DNA from 3 places in the Photobacterium sp. BZF1 genome. Region 3 is predicted to be linked to each of the others. Evidence: riboswitches for the same ligand, from Rfam matches in the RefSeq annotation. Region 3 holds a riboswitch; each other region holds the start of a gene.
The links. A riboswitch is a leader RNA that binds a small molecule or an ion and turns the genes downstream of it on or off. The one in region 3 is predicted to bind cyclic di-GMP.
Positions count from the first base shown of each region.

Region 1: another riboswitch for cyclic di-GMP. It lies ahead of BIZ37_RS21645 (lytic polysaccharide monooxygenase); the one in region 3 lies ahead of BIZ37_RS16335 (hypothetical protein).
Region 2: another riboswitch for cyclic di-GMP. It lies ahead of BIZ37_RS17970 (PEP-CTERM sorting domain-containing protein); the one in region 3 lies ahead of BIZ37_RS16335 (hypothetical protein).

Region 1 covers NZ_JACSOF010000115.1:11,742-15,986, reverse strand. Annotated here, with positions in the region: gene yiaY (L-threonine dehydrogenase) at 1-65, opposite strand, end outside; gene BIZ37_RS21645 (lytic polysaccharide monooxygenase) at 434-1,930, opposite strand; cyclic di-GMP riboswitch class I at 2,018-2,117, opposite strand; gene BIZ37_RS21640 (bifunctional protein-serine/threonine kinase/phosphatase) at 2,362-4,155, opposite strand.
Region 2 covers NZ_JACSOF010000082.1:19,006-23,250, reverse strand. Annotated here, with positions in the region: gene BIZ37_RS17980 (class I SAM-dependent methyltransferase) at 1-332, opposite strand, end outside; gene BIZ37_RS17975 (DUF2750 domain-containing protein) at 564-917, shown strand; gene BIZ37_RS17970 (PEP-CTERM sorting domain-containing protein) at 1,028-1,678, opposite strand; cyclic di-GMP riboswitch class I at 1,863-1,943, opposite strand; gene BIZ37_RS17965 (hypothetical protein) at 2,210-2,458, shown strand; gene BIZ37_RS17960 (TetR/AcrR family transcriptional regulator) at 2,625-3,215, shown strand; gene BIZ37_RS17955 (alpha/beta hydrolase) at 3,317-4,171, shown strand; gene BIZ37_RS17950 (1-acylglycerol-3-phosphate O-acyltransferase) at 4,241-4,245, opposite strand, start outside.
Region 3 covers NZ_JACSOF010000070.1:1,882-6,126, forward strand. Annotated here, with positions in the region: gene BIZ37_RS16325 (bifunctional transcriptional activator/DNA repair enzyme AdaA) at 1-387, opposite strand, end outside; gene BIZ37_RS16330 (DMT family transporter) at 584-1,507, shown strand; gene BIZ37_RS16335 (hypothetical protein) at 1,671-2,441, opposite strand; cyclic di-GMP riboswitch class I at 2,460-2,559, opposite strand; gene BIZ37_RS16340 (VOC family protein) at 2,929-3,420, shown strand; gene BIZ37_RS16345 (hypothetical protein) at 3,497-3,808, opposite strand; gene BIZ37_RS16350 (hypothetical protein) at 3,889-4,200, opposite strand.

The DNA.
Region 1 (4,245 bases), on a different contig from region 3:
GCCGCTTCTGTCAAACAGCCAGCACCCATCAGGTTTACCGTAGGGATAAAAAATGCGCTACTCATGATAAATTCTCCATAACTATCAAAAACTAATTACCAAAACCTGCTTGCATACAATATTTTTTGCTTCGCCTAAACAGGCTGTCCGTAATCAGTCTCTTGTCTACGGGTAGAAACCTACCACCAGAAAAGTGTGCAACAAATTGATCTGGAACAAGTTATAAATCCGAAAGAAATATTCATGCAATGTAGTTTGAGCCAGATCACCAATTCAACAAGTTACACATTAGTTTTGTTTCCATATGGAAACACTGATTTTCATTTCATCACTAAGAGCGGTTTCTTTTTGTGATCTTACCAGCATAAAAAAACGCTGACTTATGCCAGCGTTTTGCTCTCTATCGAGAAGGATAACTATTTGCTTTCGCTAATTATTGCTTTATCCAAGCATCCTGCCATGCTGAGCCATACCCCGGCTCATAATGATGCGCAGAGTCAATATTACACCAGCCACCTTCAGGGAATGGACGACATTGATAGGTATTACCGTCGCGGCTAAGTACTACCGTTTCACCGGGTACGTAGCTACCCATACCTTCAGGGTAGGCATAATCGTAATCACCACCACCTGAACTGTCCTTGATAGTCACCGACTTGGTTTCAACAACCTTATGTTCACTGCTACCTTGCTCGGCTGCTGTTACCACCACGCTGAATGAACCCGTCTGGGTCGTGAACACCGATAGATCGATGTTACCGTTATCGACAATGTCACTTGCCAGTGCCAACTGGTGGCCAGTGCTATCGAGTAACTTCATGTTGATCAGGTAACGACCTTCTGAGCTTACGATTGCATCAATGTAGGTTTTACCATCGCTACCCTGGGTGTAGTCACTTTCTAGGCCTTGAACTGTTACCGGAGCGGGTTCAATCACATCCCCATCGCGAACATCCAACGCGTAGTTGTAATCCGGGTTGGTGACAAAGACTTGGTTGGTATACAGATCTGATGGTTGATAAACGATATCGCCGGATGCTTCTTCCACACCCACCTGGGTAACTGTTGGGTATTTATCATTGATCAATTGGGCAAGGTCATAAGACCACGTATTGATGTTCTCGTTAGCGGCCGTAATTGGCAGCTTTTCGAATACAATTTCAGAGCCTTGCTTGTTGAAAATACGGAACCAAACACTGTCACCGTCTTGTGCCTCGACACCCGGTTTGACGTACTGTCCCTTAGAAGTCCACTCAGGCGGTAGCACCTCACCATCAAAGCGGATATCGCTACAGTTGTAGAACCCTTCACCGACAGGATCATTTCGCTGCCAGCGGGAAACCAAGGTTGCTTCGCCGGTTCGACCGCTTGGCAGGGTGACGTCAATCAGGTAATACCCGTCCGTCACTTTAACGTCGCCGGCCGTATCAATCAGCTCCAAATCATCCCAGCCCAGACGGCTATGGGCAGCATTGTAGCCCGGCTTAGTGATGTAAAACTGCCAGAAGCTCGGGTTGTGCGGTGCCGTAGCCCGGTAGCGAAGAGTGAATGTTTCTCCCGCTTTCATGTCGGTACGTTGCCAGTGCTCTGAAGCGACACTCATGCCGCTCTTACGCGAGTCACCGCCTGAACAAATAGTACCATCAGGAACTGCAGCCTTAACCGCATCCATTTTGTCGTAGTTCGGCACTAGGGCAGCAAACTCATTCTTTTGCACGATTGGGTAGGTTCCTGACTCCAGGAACGAGGCACGACAGGCTTCATTCGGGATCTGCGACCCGTCAGAAGGTCCCCAGTGCCCGCTATCGTTGTAACAGATAAGTTGGCGGGCCGCTGGGAATTCAGCATAGCCGTGAGCGTTTACATGTAATGGAGAAAGGACGGCCACGACTGACACAGCGCCCAGGGAAAAGTTAATTACTTTTTTCATGTTTAGCTTCCATTATGATTATTTTGGGAAGCCAGCTAATGGGAAAAAGCCACTACTTTGATCTTATTTTGACCTTGCTTATTCCTATCAGGTAACCCCGCTACCCTAGAGTCACCGATAAAAATGGATACTCCTTAGGTCGGAAGTTTTGCGCCCTACCCTTTCGAGTAATTAGCCTTTAGCTGACGATATATAAATGAGTCAATTCAATCTTGGTTCAAGTAAAACCGATATACTGAAGAAACTCGGGTATATTTATAGTGTTTTTTTAAGCATCAGCAAAAATTAGCGACAAGTAATGGAAGGATGATCTCATTTAACTTTTATTAATTAAGATAAATAAATTTATTTGACAGAAATTAAATATATAACATTGATAAACCTATTCCCCTTACCAATGAATTATAGAGCTAGAATTGAAAGGATTAATATTAACTCATTGCGATGATAACTTGAACAATAACAATAATAAATAAGCAAAGTGAGGTGATTTTCCAAAACTGTACCGGATTCTTACTCTTCAAAGGTCGCTTGTTCGCTTGTTTGAGCACTTGTGAAGAAGGGTTGGATAAGTCACAGAGCAACTCTGAAAGGGCGTCATAGCGCTGACTGGCCTGAGGGAAACACCCTCTACGAATGACGACATCCAACCATGCAGGCAAGTCATCACGATAATTCTCTAAAGGTGTATATTCCGGCCATTGGTTGTTTGCCTGCGGCGGTTTAAATGTATTAGGGAAAGGGTAAGGATAATGGCCAGTTAGCATTTCATAAATAATGATGGATATAGAATACATGTCAGACCTCATCGAAACTTTACCGCCAAGTAAACACTCGGGTGATAGATATTTAATATCACCAACAGGTATTGTTTCAGATATAGGGTTTTGTATTTCATCAAAGTGTTCAGAATAAACTGAACCAAAGTCAATAATGACAATTTGCTCAAATTGATTAACGATTAAATTTTCTGGCTTAATATCACGGTGAATGAGCCGATGGCGCTGCATCACACGAATCGACTTAATTATTTCCTCAGCCATTACCCGAACTTTTTCAATATCAGGTTTAGGGTTATCATCCATCCATTGGCGAAGTGACTTACCTTCTACCCATTGGCAAACATGGTAGAGAAAAGGAGATTGGCGTGAAAAAGGGTGGATTTTCATTACTCTCTGATGGGATATCTGCTCACCAACCCAACCTTCACGGACAAAGCCCTGCAAATACTGGTAATCTTCTGCAAAATTGAGTGAAGGCATCTTTAACACATAACGCTGATTATCAAATTCGCTGACTGCCAAATAGATATGGCTGCGGGGGCCACTGTACAACACGCGTAATATTCGGTACTGATCGATTCGATTACCCTCTTCCATGACCGGGGGGATCGCTCGTTTGGTCAACTCCCCAATGTACTCATCCATAGTCAAAGTCGGTAACGCTTTTATATCAATCAGCAAGCTGGATACATTATCCTGGCTCCCTGCCGCCAGCGCTTCCTTCACCAGTTGTTCGGATAGGGGTTCATCAACATTATCTATAGACGATAACGCCTGCTGAATATGGGCCTCATCCAACCATTCGTGGATACCGTCGGTTGCCATCAGTAAACGGTCACCTTCTTCCAACCGGATTTGTTGGAAATCGACTTCAATATGGCTATCCATCCCCAGCGATCGAGTCAGAAAGTATTGCTGACCATATTGATGACGGCGATGATCTTGGGTGAGTTGGGTCAATGCCCGATTACGGTAGAGATAGGCGCGGGTATCACCCACATGCATGATGTAAGCCGTGTTGGATTTGATAATCACTGCACAGAAAGTGGTTACCATGCCATTGTGCTGGAGTTCACTCTGGCTACCTTGATGGAAAAGCCACTGATTCAAGGCATGCAGCACTTTTCCTGCCGACTGCTTAACCCCCCAGGTTTTCGGTGTGGCGTAATATTCTTCGATAAACTGGGTCACACAAACCTGACTGGCCTGCTGCGCCTGTTCGCTGCAACTGACGCCATCGGCCAAGCAGGCAACGACGCCCTTGTGCAGGAGTTCGTCGTGCTTTTTAGGCTGATAAACCGCAAATGCATCTTGGTTGCTTGGCTTGCATCCGGCGACTGAATAGCCCCCGACATCAAGTTCGAGGGTACTCCCTTGGCGGATCCGCTTCCTGTTGACGGACATTGAATTAGGGGCAGTCCCTGGCTGAATAGTTTCGCTCATCCACACTTCCCCCTACTATCACTGACTTTACATTCATTAATTACAGCCACTTCCGGCCTGCAAGACAGGCTGTGCCCCGCAGGCCGGAAA
Region 2 (4,245 bases), on a different contig from region 3:
CAAAAGAACAGGCAGGCACTGGCGTTGATTAGGTTGGCCCGAGGGAACTCATAATCGGCAAAACTGCTTATTTGTATGTCCAAGTTGGGGTGGGCGCCGAGCAGCGGGTGTTCAGACAATGCAGCTAGGCGAGGACGGTCATTGTCAAAGGCATAGACATGATAGCCTTGCTCCAAGAGGTAAAGTGTATCTCTGCCATTACCGCAGGCACAATCAACTGCGACCTTTCTCTCTCCAAGTTCTCCGATGTACTCGTGGGCTTCTATGAGGTGCGATCGCGGATTCAGAATGGTCTGATTACTCAAGTTAGTTAGCCAGTCAACCGTTGCCATGCGATATCCTCTAGTACAGCCCGTTAAGTATTGTTGTTCCGGTCATCTAAACAAGTATAGCCACCTTCTGAGTGCTAAGGATAAAGAGGTAATAATCTGATGAAGTTAGCAGCAGATATCACGATAAATTGTACATCTTCTGTCATGATTCTCTGGTATTATTAGCTCACATCAAGTTACTGATGCTGTATCCGAGTCACTTGGGTATAAACATACATAAGAGAGAATAGAATGACTAAGTTAACCACAGATATTAAAGCAAATTGCGATCTGTTTGTTGAAGAAACCAAAGATAGCCAGCAGGTATGGGGTCTTTGTAATGAAGAGGGTGACTGGCTTTCTGTTGACTCTAGCGAGTTCGAAGAATCTGAAGTAATGCCATTCTGGTCTAACGAGGCAGATGCGAAAGTTCACTGTGTTGACGAGTGGGCTGAATTCACGGCAGTAATGATCCCGTTGGACGTGTTCGTCGAAGACTGGATGATCACGCTGGCTGAAGATGGCGTATTGGTTGGCCTGAATTGGACTGATCAGCTTGAAGGTTCAGAGAAAGAACCTTCAGATGTGGCGAAAATGTACCTATAAGTACAGTCCCTCAGATCAGAACTCATAAGGCTACCACTTGGTAGCCTTTTTTGTTGTTCATCTTTATCTCCGGGAAAAAAGAGCGAATTCACAAGAACAAGTACTGTGTTTCAACTAACTGCATTTCTGCGCATTCTAACGAGGCCTAAAACAGAAGCGAGAACGAGTAACCCTGTTGCTGGCTCAGGAATTTCGGCACTGATATTACTAACGTTACTCAGTTTATATGTGTCGCTACGATTAGGACCGTCTTCACCCCAACTTCTGAGGATCACTTTTTGAAATGGCATGTCAGTTGTGAAACCGAAGTAACCGTTGTTTGGTGCGGAATTTGCCCCGCGCCCAATACCGACTCCTCCTGCGAGTTCTATAATGTTGTCACCAAAATCAACTAATATTTCAATACCGACACCATTGCCACCTTCCCGAGTATTGATAAATCCTCCCCATCCTGAAAGTGGGTTGTCGTACATGAAAATGTCGTTTTGATTAAACGATGGCTTCCCACGCCAGGCACCATTTGTGTGCCTTGCTGCTGAACGGTTATATTCGGTTGTTACTGTAAACGGGCCATAGTCGTATGTGTCACCAACTGTATTTTCGGTAATTGAAGGTGGTGAACCGAATGTGAAAACCCCATTGTTACCAGTAAGGCTTTCAAAAATTGAACGGTCATCATAGGTCTGAATAATTCCACTGAAAGAGTACCTTGAGAATAGGGTAAGTACTACAAATAGTATTATCTTTGTTGTTCTTGCCATAATTAGATTCCCAATGAGTGATTGAAATCAAAAGTTATTACTTAGTAACCTCGATTTTTTTAAGCGGTTGAGAATAGACTGTTTCTATTAAATTGTGGTGATTCAAATGTGGATAGGTACGAAATCAATGACTGATTTGAGAAATGTAATTTGTTCATAGTATGCACCTAAATTAGAAAAAGGTAGATGCAACCCGGCTGACTCTATATTGATGAGTCCCGTGGCTTTCCGTCCCAACTTCACAGTAGGTTTGGCAGGTTTTTTATACACTCAAGTATAAAATAGTAGATAATTTCATTAGTCACCACAAAAAATGACCACAAAAAAAGATGATCTCTAGTGAAGGCCAAGCGCCTCTTGTCGTTCACACAATAACGTATCCAAACTTTTGCCGTATTTGCTACACGGTTATCAGAGAAGAACCATAATTTATGCCCTTGCTATAATAAAGCTAACATTAACAGAGCCGATTTTATCCAGGCGGAACAGGGTTAACTGGGTAGTAAAGGCTCTTTCTGCTAGGAGAGTATTATGGTCCTGTCAGAGTGTCGCCAGTTAATGGCAGAGAATGCAATTGTCGAAGCCCGTTTAGTGCATGATTTCCTCAGCGCAGGGTGGGGTGTAAACTTTATTGATGCTGAAGGTAATGAGTACCCAATTACAGATACTTACGGGATCCCTTGCAGCTATGACTCGCTTAAACAAGCGGAAGATATGGTAAACCAAGTCGGGAGCTGCCCAGTACGTATCGACAGTCTGTTCCGCTTTGCGGAGCGTTAGTTGTTACCTCGTGTGGCCGGGCAGAGCCATACTCATGATATCTGCTCGGCAATCTCTTCGATTTATACCAACAGGAAATTTATCTTTCATAAAAAGAACGATCGTGCTAAATATAATATGTCATTGTATTTGTGAGAGATAGCATGTGATCAGTGAATCTGCTCCCCTGAGTAAGAAAGAGGCAACCCGCCTGCATATTTTGAATACAGCTTTCTCGCTGGCGAGCCGTGACGGGCTTGATAGCTTGACGATTGGTCAGCTGGCTAAAGCGTCAGGTATGTCCAAAAGCGGTTTGTTTGCCCATTTCAACTCTCGGGAAAATTTGCAGATTGCTGTTTTGGACTTTGCCGGAGAACAGTTTGTAGAGCGAGTCATTCAACCTGCTCGTATGCAAACACCAGAGACAATCGAGCAAAAGTTACGGCTTCTGCTTGCAAACTGGTTAGCTTGGAATCGTTCATTTCAGGGTAGTTGTATGTTCTTGGATGCTTGGACTGATCGAGGCGAAAAAGAGCCATCAATGCAGCTGAGGTTAAAAGAAGTTACCAAGCGCTGGCTTGGCTATTTGTACCGTCAGTTTGAACAAGGTAAGCAGCAAGGCGAATTTAAGTCGGCCTTGGATAGTTGGCAGTGTGTGTACCAGATTTATGGTGTTTACCTCAGTAGTCATTTGTTCCAGAGCATGGAGCTAGAAACTAATGATCACCAGCGTTTCTGGCATGAAGTTGATAACCTGATAGGCCAGTGGCGAATATAGCGAAGAAATGAAATTCATCGTATTGCTCAAATACGATGAAAGACTATTAAAAAATAAAACAGAATAGCACGGTCGTTCTATTTAAGTTGGATGAGAAAAGTATGAGCAGCAAAATTTATTTCAAAAAAAGTCGAGGCTTTGATGTACGCAGGAAGCTAATTAACCTGACTACAACCCTGCATCATCGCCTAGCCCCTGAACATGCCAAGCGTGTTGCACGTAAGGTACTACTCACTCCTGTACGCAGTAAAAAGTCAGTAGAAGAACCTTCAGGCTTGGAAAAAAAGCCAGTTCAAACGTCTGAAGGCATGATGATGACCTATAGCTTGGGAGAAGGCCCGACATGGGTACTAGGCCACGGCTGGTCAGGATCATCACGTCAGTTCTACTCACTGATGGAACATATAGCGGCTTCAGGCTACAAGGCGCTGGCTTTTGATAACCCAGCCCATGGGGAGAGTGAGGGACGCTTTGGTCATTTACCAGGCTTTGTTGCAGCATTTGACAATATTCTGGAACAGCAGGAGTCGATTGCTGGGGTTGTTGCCCATAGCATGGGTGGTGCAATGGTGCTAGAAAGCCGCCATCCACAGTTACAAGACAAACCTGTATTGTTAGTTGCACCTGTCTTAAATTATACCGAGAATCTGGTGTCTGCAGTGGCACAGTCTGGCTATTCGATGAAGCTTTTCCATGATGTTGTGGACGATATTGCCAAGCAGTATCAATATCCGCTAGATAGTATTGATCCGATGCATCGTTTGGAGGGCAGGGGATCGAAAGCGGTGATTGTCCATGATAAATATGACCGCTTTGCTTCCTATGCACATTCTGAGCTAGCGAGTGCTAACCAACATGTGACTTTGATTGCAACAGAAGGATTGGGCCACGGCAGGATCTTACAAAGTGAGCAGCTCAAAAGCGGGTTCGATTTACTTGTTAGCGATGAACACTAAAGGTGTGTAGTGCTGAAACTAAAAAGGCTTGCCATTATTGGCAAGCCTTTTGTGTATTCTCGGGGTATCTTAAG
Region 3 (4,245 bases):
ATCTTGATAATGATTGGGGGACACACCAAACATTTCTTTAAAAATGCGTTGTAATCGGGAAGGTGAAAGACCCGCGATATCACCTAATTGAGTAAGTGTTATTTTATCTTCGGCATGACGCTCTAGATAGCGAGCGACTTCAATGAGCTTAAGGGTTCGAGCATCCTGACCTGCTGGATTGCAGCGCTTGCAAGGACGAAATCCTGCTTGCATTGCGGATTCGATATCAAAGAAGAATCTTAGATTTTCTGGATTTGCTGCTTTGGTTGAACAGGATGGCATACAGAATACGCCAGTGGTAATAACGCCGTAGTAAAACTTTCCGTCGAAAGAGCTATCTCTCTGCGCTACCGCATTTTTCATTTCATTTTCAGATGACTTTGACATAGCTGCGCTCACTCTCTAACGGGTTGCATGACTATCTCATCACACCAAGCTTGCTGATACTATCCGATTCTTGCTGATTAATTGGTGATTATAGATTCACTCTCTGTTTTTTAATGTGGCGCAATTTTCGGATGTTTTAAGGTCAACGCTGTAGCTAGTATGCAGTTAAAGATGAATAACACTGATTGTCCCGACCATGACACCGACCATAAACCACTCTATGAACTCAAAAGTATGGGCTATGCTCATTTTGCTCTCCATCTTATGGGGCGGTTCTTTCTTTTTTGTAGGCGTAGCGGTCAATGACCTTCCTCCATTAACCATAGTGACACTTAGAGTAGGAATTGCGGCATTTACACTATGGGGGATAGCTATGATGATTGGCTTGCGTCCCCCCAAAAGCCTGAAAGTCTGGGCTTCATTCTTGGGGATGGGGTTACTGAATAATGTTATCCCCTTTGCTTTGATTGTCTGGGGGCAAACACAGATTGCGTCAGGCTTGGCCTCAATTCTAAATGCTGCAACACCAATATTTACAGTAGTGGTGGCAGGCATTCTGCTGCCTGATGAACGGCCAACACCATTAAAGCTAATCGGCGTTGTTCTCGGTTTCGTGGGTGTAGCGGTAATGATAGGCGTACCTGCGTTAGGTGACGAAAGTAATTTATTGGCGCAACTTGCCATTGTTGGCGCAGCCATATCCTACGCATTTGCGGGAGTATATGGGCGTAGGTTCAAATTACTGGGGGTAAACCCTGTTATCACGGCAGCGGGACAGGTAACGGCTTCAACGCTCATATTACTGCCTATCGCGATATTGGTAGATGGCACTATTGATGTGGACAAGACAAGCATGAACACATGGATAGCTATAGTAGGATTGGCAGTTGCGTCCACAGCGATAGCGTATGTTCTTTATTTCAGAATTCTTGAACTGGCAGGCGCAACAAATGTACTGCTGGTAACACTACTTGTACCAGTCTCTGCTGTTCTGCTCGGCTCATTATTCCTGAATGAATCTCTGGAAATGATTCATATATTGGGCATGGTATTAATAGCGTTCGGGTTATCCGCTATTGATGGTCACCTATGGCAAAAAATGAAATCAGTCTTTGCATGAGGAAACGTACTGCGATTCCATTGGCACGATCTGCCGCTGAGTAATCACGTTAAAGCAGGATGGGGCCAGATGTGTTGTGGTTTTCGAGGAATAGTTACTGTGGGATACGGAATGACTCAGAAGACAAGTAAGGGCAAGGAAGACCCCTCGCCCTTACTTCCGGTCAGTTAAAAGTTACCGTACCGAGGTAATGTGGGTCTTTCCCATTTCTGTCCAACTCATAAGTACAATCCACTTTCTTTGTACCATATAGACCGACTGTGTCATGATCAGCATTTACTCGGATGTTACGACCATTGAAATTGCATTTGAAATTTCTCAAACTCCCAAAAGAAGAACTAAAGTCTCCTAAGTTTACTTTACGATTCGTTGGCAAAATAAACGCTTTATGGGAGTTTCCGTTACGATAATCGTACATATCCATAGGCAAAGTTACTGTAAAGCTTTGTAATTCATTACCATCAAGATCAGCATCGTAGATAACACCTTTAAGGTTCTTGATTCCGTTTCGGCCACGGTAGTATTTTGGCTGTACCTGATTACCATTGGCTGGAGTTAACTTAAACGCTACTATTTCAGCGTTACTACCCGGTCGGGATTTCCATTGACAATCAACTCCAGCAGAATAATCAAAATGGTCTAAACCTTTTAATCCGGGACCGCGGAATTTGTCACAGGTAACTTTTCCTCCAATACTATATTTCAGTAATGGATCTACAGAAATTTTGTATTCTTCGGGTTTGATGTAAGCTTTATTTGAGCTACCGCTTCGATAATTTACTTGGTCAAGGTCATACTCAACATATACACCAGTATCGCCAATTTCGCCTCTAAGTTTTTTCTCCCCAAATAAAGGGTCATCGAAGAGCGCTAAAGCAGGGGACGTAACTGATATACATGCAAGTGATAATGTACTCAAAGCAAGTTTTTTCATGTTTAGAGGTATCCAATGTGCCGCAACCCGGCTGTCTCATAAACTACTTCTATGCTCTTAAAATACGAGACCCGTGGCTTTCCGTCCTTATCTCACGATAAGTTTGGCGTTATATTTCGGCTGACATACTATTACCCTAAACAGGTATACAACTAGTAGTTAAATAAACGTAGCAAACTGATAAGGAATGCACCACTTTAAGATGATATAAAAATCATATTTCCTACGGTAGAATGTGAGGGCGAAAATTCGCTGTTATATAGCGTCAGTGAGTTAACCATTCTTCGCTCCCCCTTAATTAACAGTCAGTTTTAATATTATCTAACAAGTAACTGTCGTGTTGTGTTGGTCGGTAATACAGCTTGTAGATAAATTTATGTTATTGAAATTATAATTTTTGATAATTTTTATTGATTAACTTGTCACCCTATACTTCTCTCCATCGAAACGAAGCACGAAACAAATTAAAAAGTATTTGGAGAAAGTTATGAAGATGAATCACGTTGGTATTATGGTTGGCGATATGGACAAAGCCGTTGAGTTCTACACTAAAGCGCTAGGCCTTCGCGTTGTAATGAATAACACCAAAGTCATCGAAGAGCGTGAAACTGCAATCGGCCGTATGTGTATTGCCGTCTTCGGTGAAGGTTTCAAGGGCTTTAACATCGCACACTTAGTAACGTCTGATGGTATCGGCGTTGAACTGTTCGAAATGAAAGAGCGCAAGGAACGTCATGAAGTCGATTTCTCTCGCTTAGGTATCTTCCACTTCTGTCTGCAAGTTGCTAAAGAGCAATTCCCACAGACCATCGCGCGTATTGAAGAGCTTGGCGGTAAAGCTCGCATGGATATCATGCGTTACCACCCAGAAGACGAGACTAAGCAAGCACAAATGATCTACATGGAAGACCCGTTTGGTAATCTATTTGAGCTTTACTCGCACACTTACGAAGAAACTTACGCAACTGATTACGAGTAATAGTTATCAGGTACCAAAGAGCCCTGCAACCTTAACTAGTTGCGGGGCTCTTTGGGTTTAAATGCATAACCTGTATTTAGCGCGAGCGGCTATGGAATACCGTTGTTGATGCCACTGACATGTCCATATCATCTGAAGCGACAATGTTGACCGAGCGGCTGGCATTCAATGACAGCGGGATAAACACACGGCCGCGCTCGTCAGTGGTAAATGAAGTGCCATTAAGCTGAGGGACATTGGTGACATTGACTGTTAGCCCTGCTTCTGGCCCTGCTTGCCCTATCGCTTTGACATGGATACCTGAAGCTGAATCGGTGATATTTAGCTCAACGGCTGAGGCTGACATTGAAGCGACTAGTAGTGTTGAAAATGCAATTGATTTAAGCATGTTGAATTCCTTCTTTAACAGGTCGCCAATGGCAGCCTTTATCGAGTGTTATTTGATTGGTTGAAATGCATAACCTGTATTTAGCGCGAGTGGCTATGGAATACCGTTGTTGATGCCACTGACATGTCCATATCATCCGAAGCGACAATGTTCACCGAGCGACTGGCATTCAATGACAGCGGGATAAACACACGCCCGCGCTCGTCAGTGGTAAATGAAGTGCCATTAAGCTGAGGGACATTGGTGACATTGACTGTTAGCCCTGCTTCTGGCCCTGCTTGCCCTGTCGCTTTGACATGGATACCTGAAGCTGAGTCGGTGATATTGAGCTCAACGGCTGAAGTTGACATTGAAGCGACGAGTAAAGTTGATAGCGCGATTGACTTAAGCATGTCGTATTCCTTCTATGACGGAGTCTTGTTGATTTCGAAACTAAA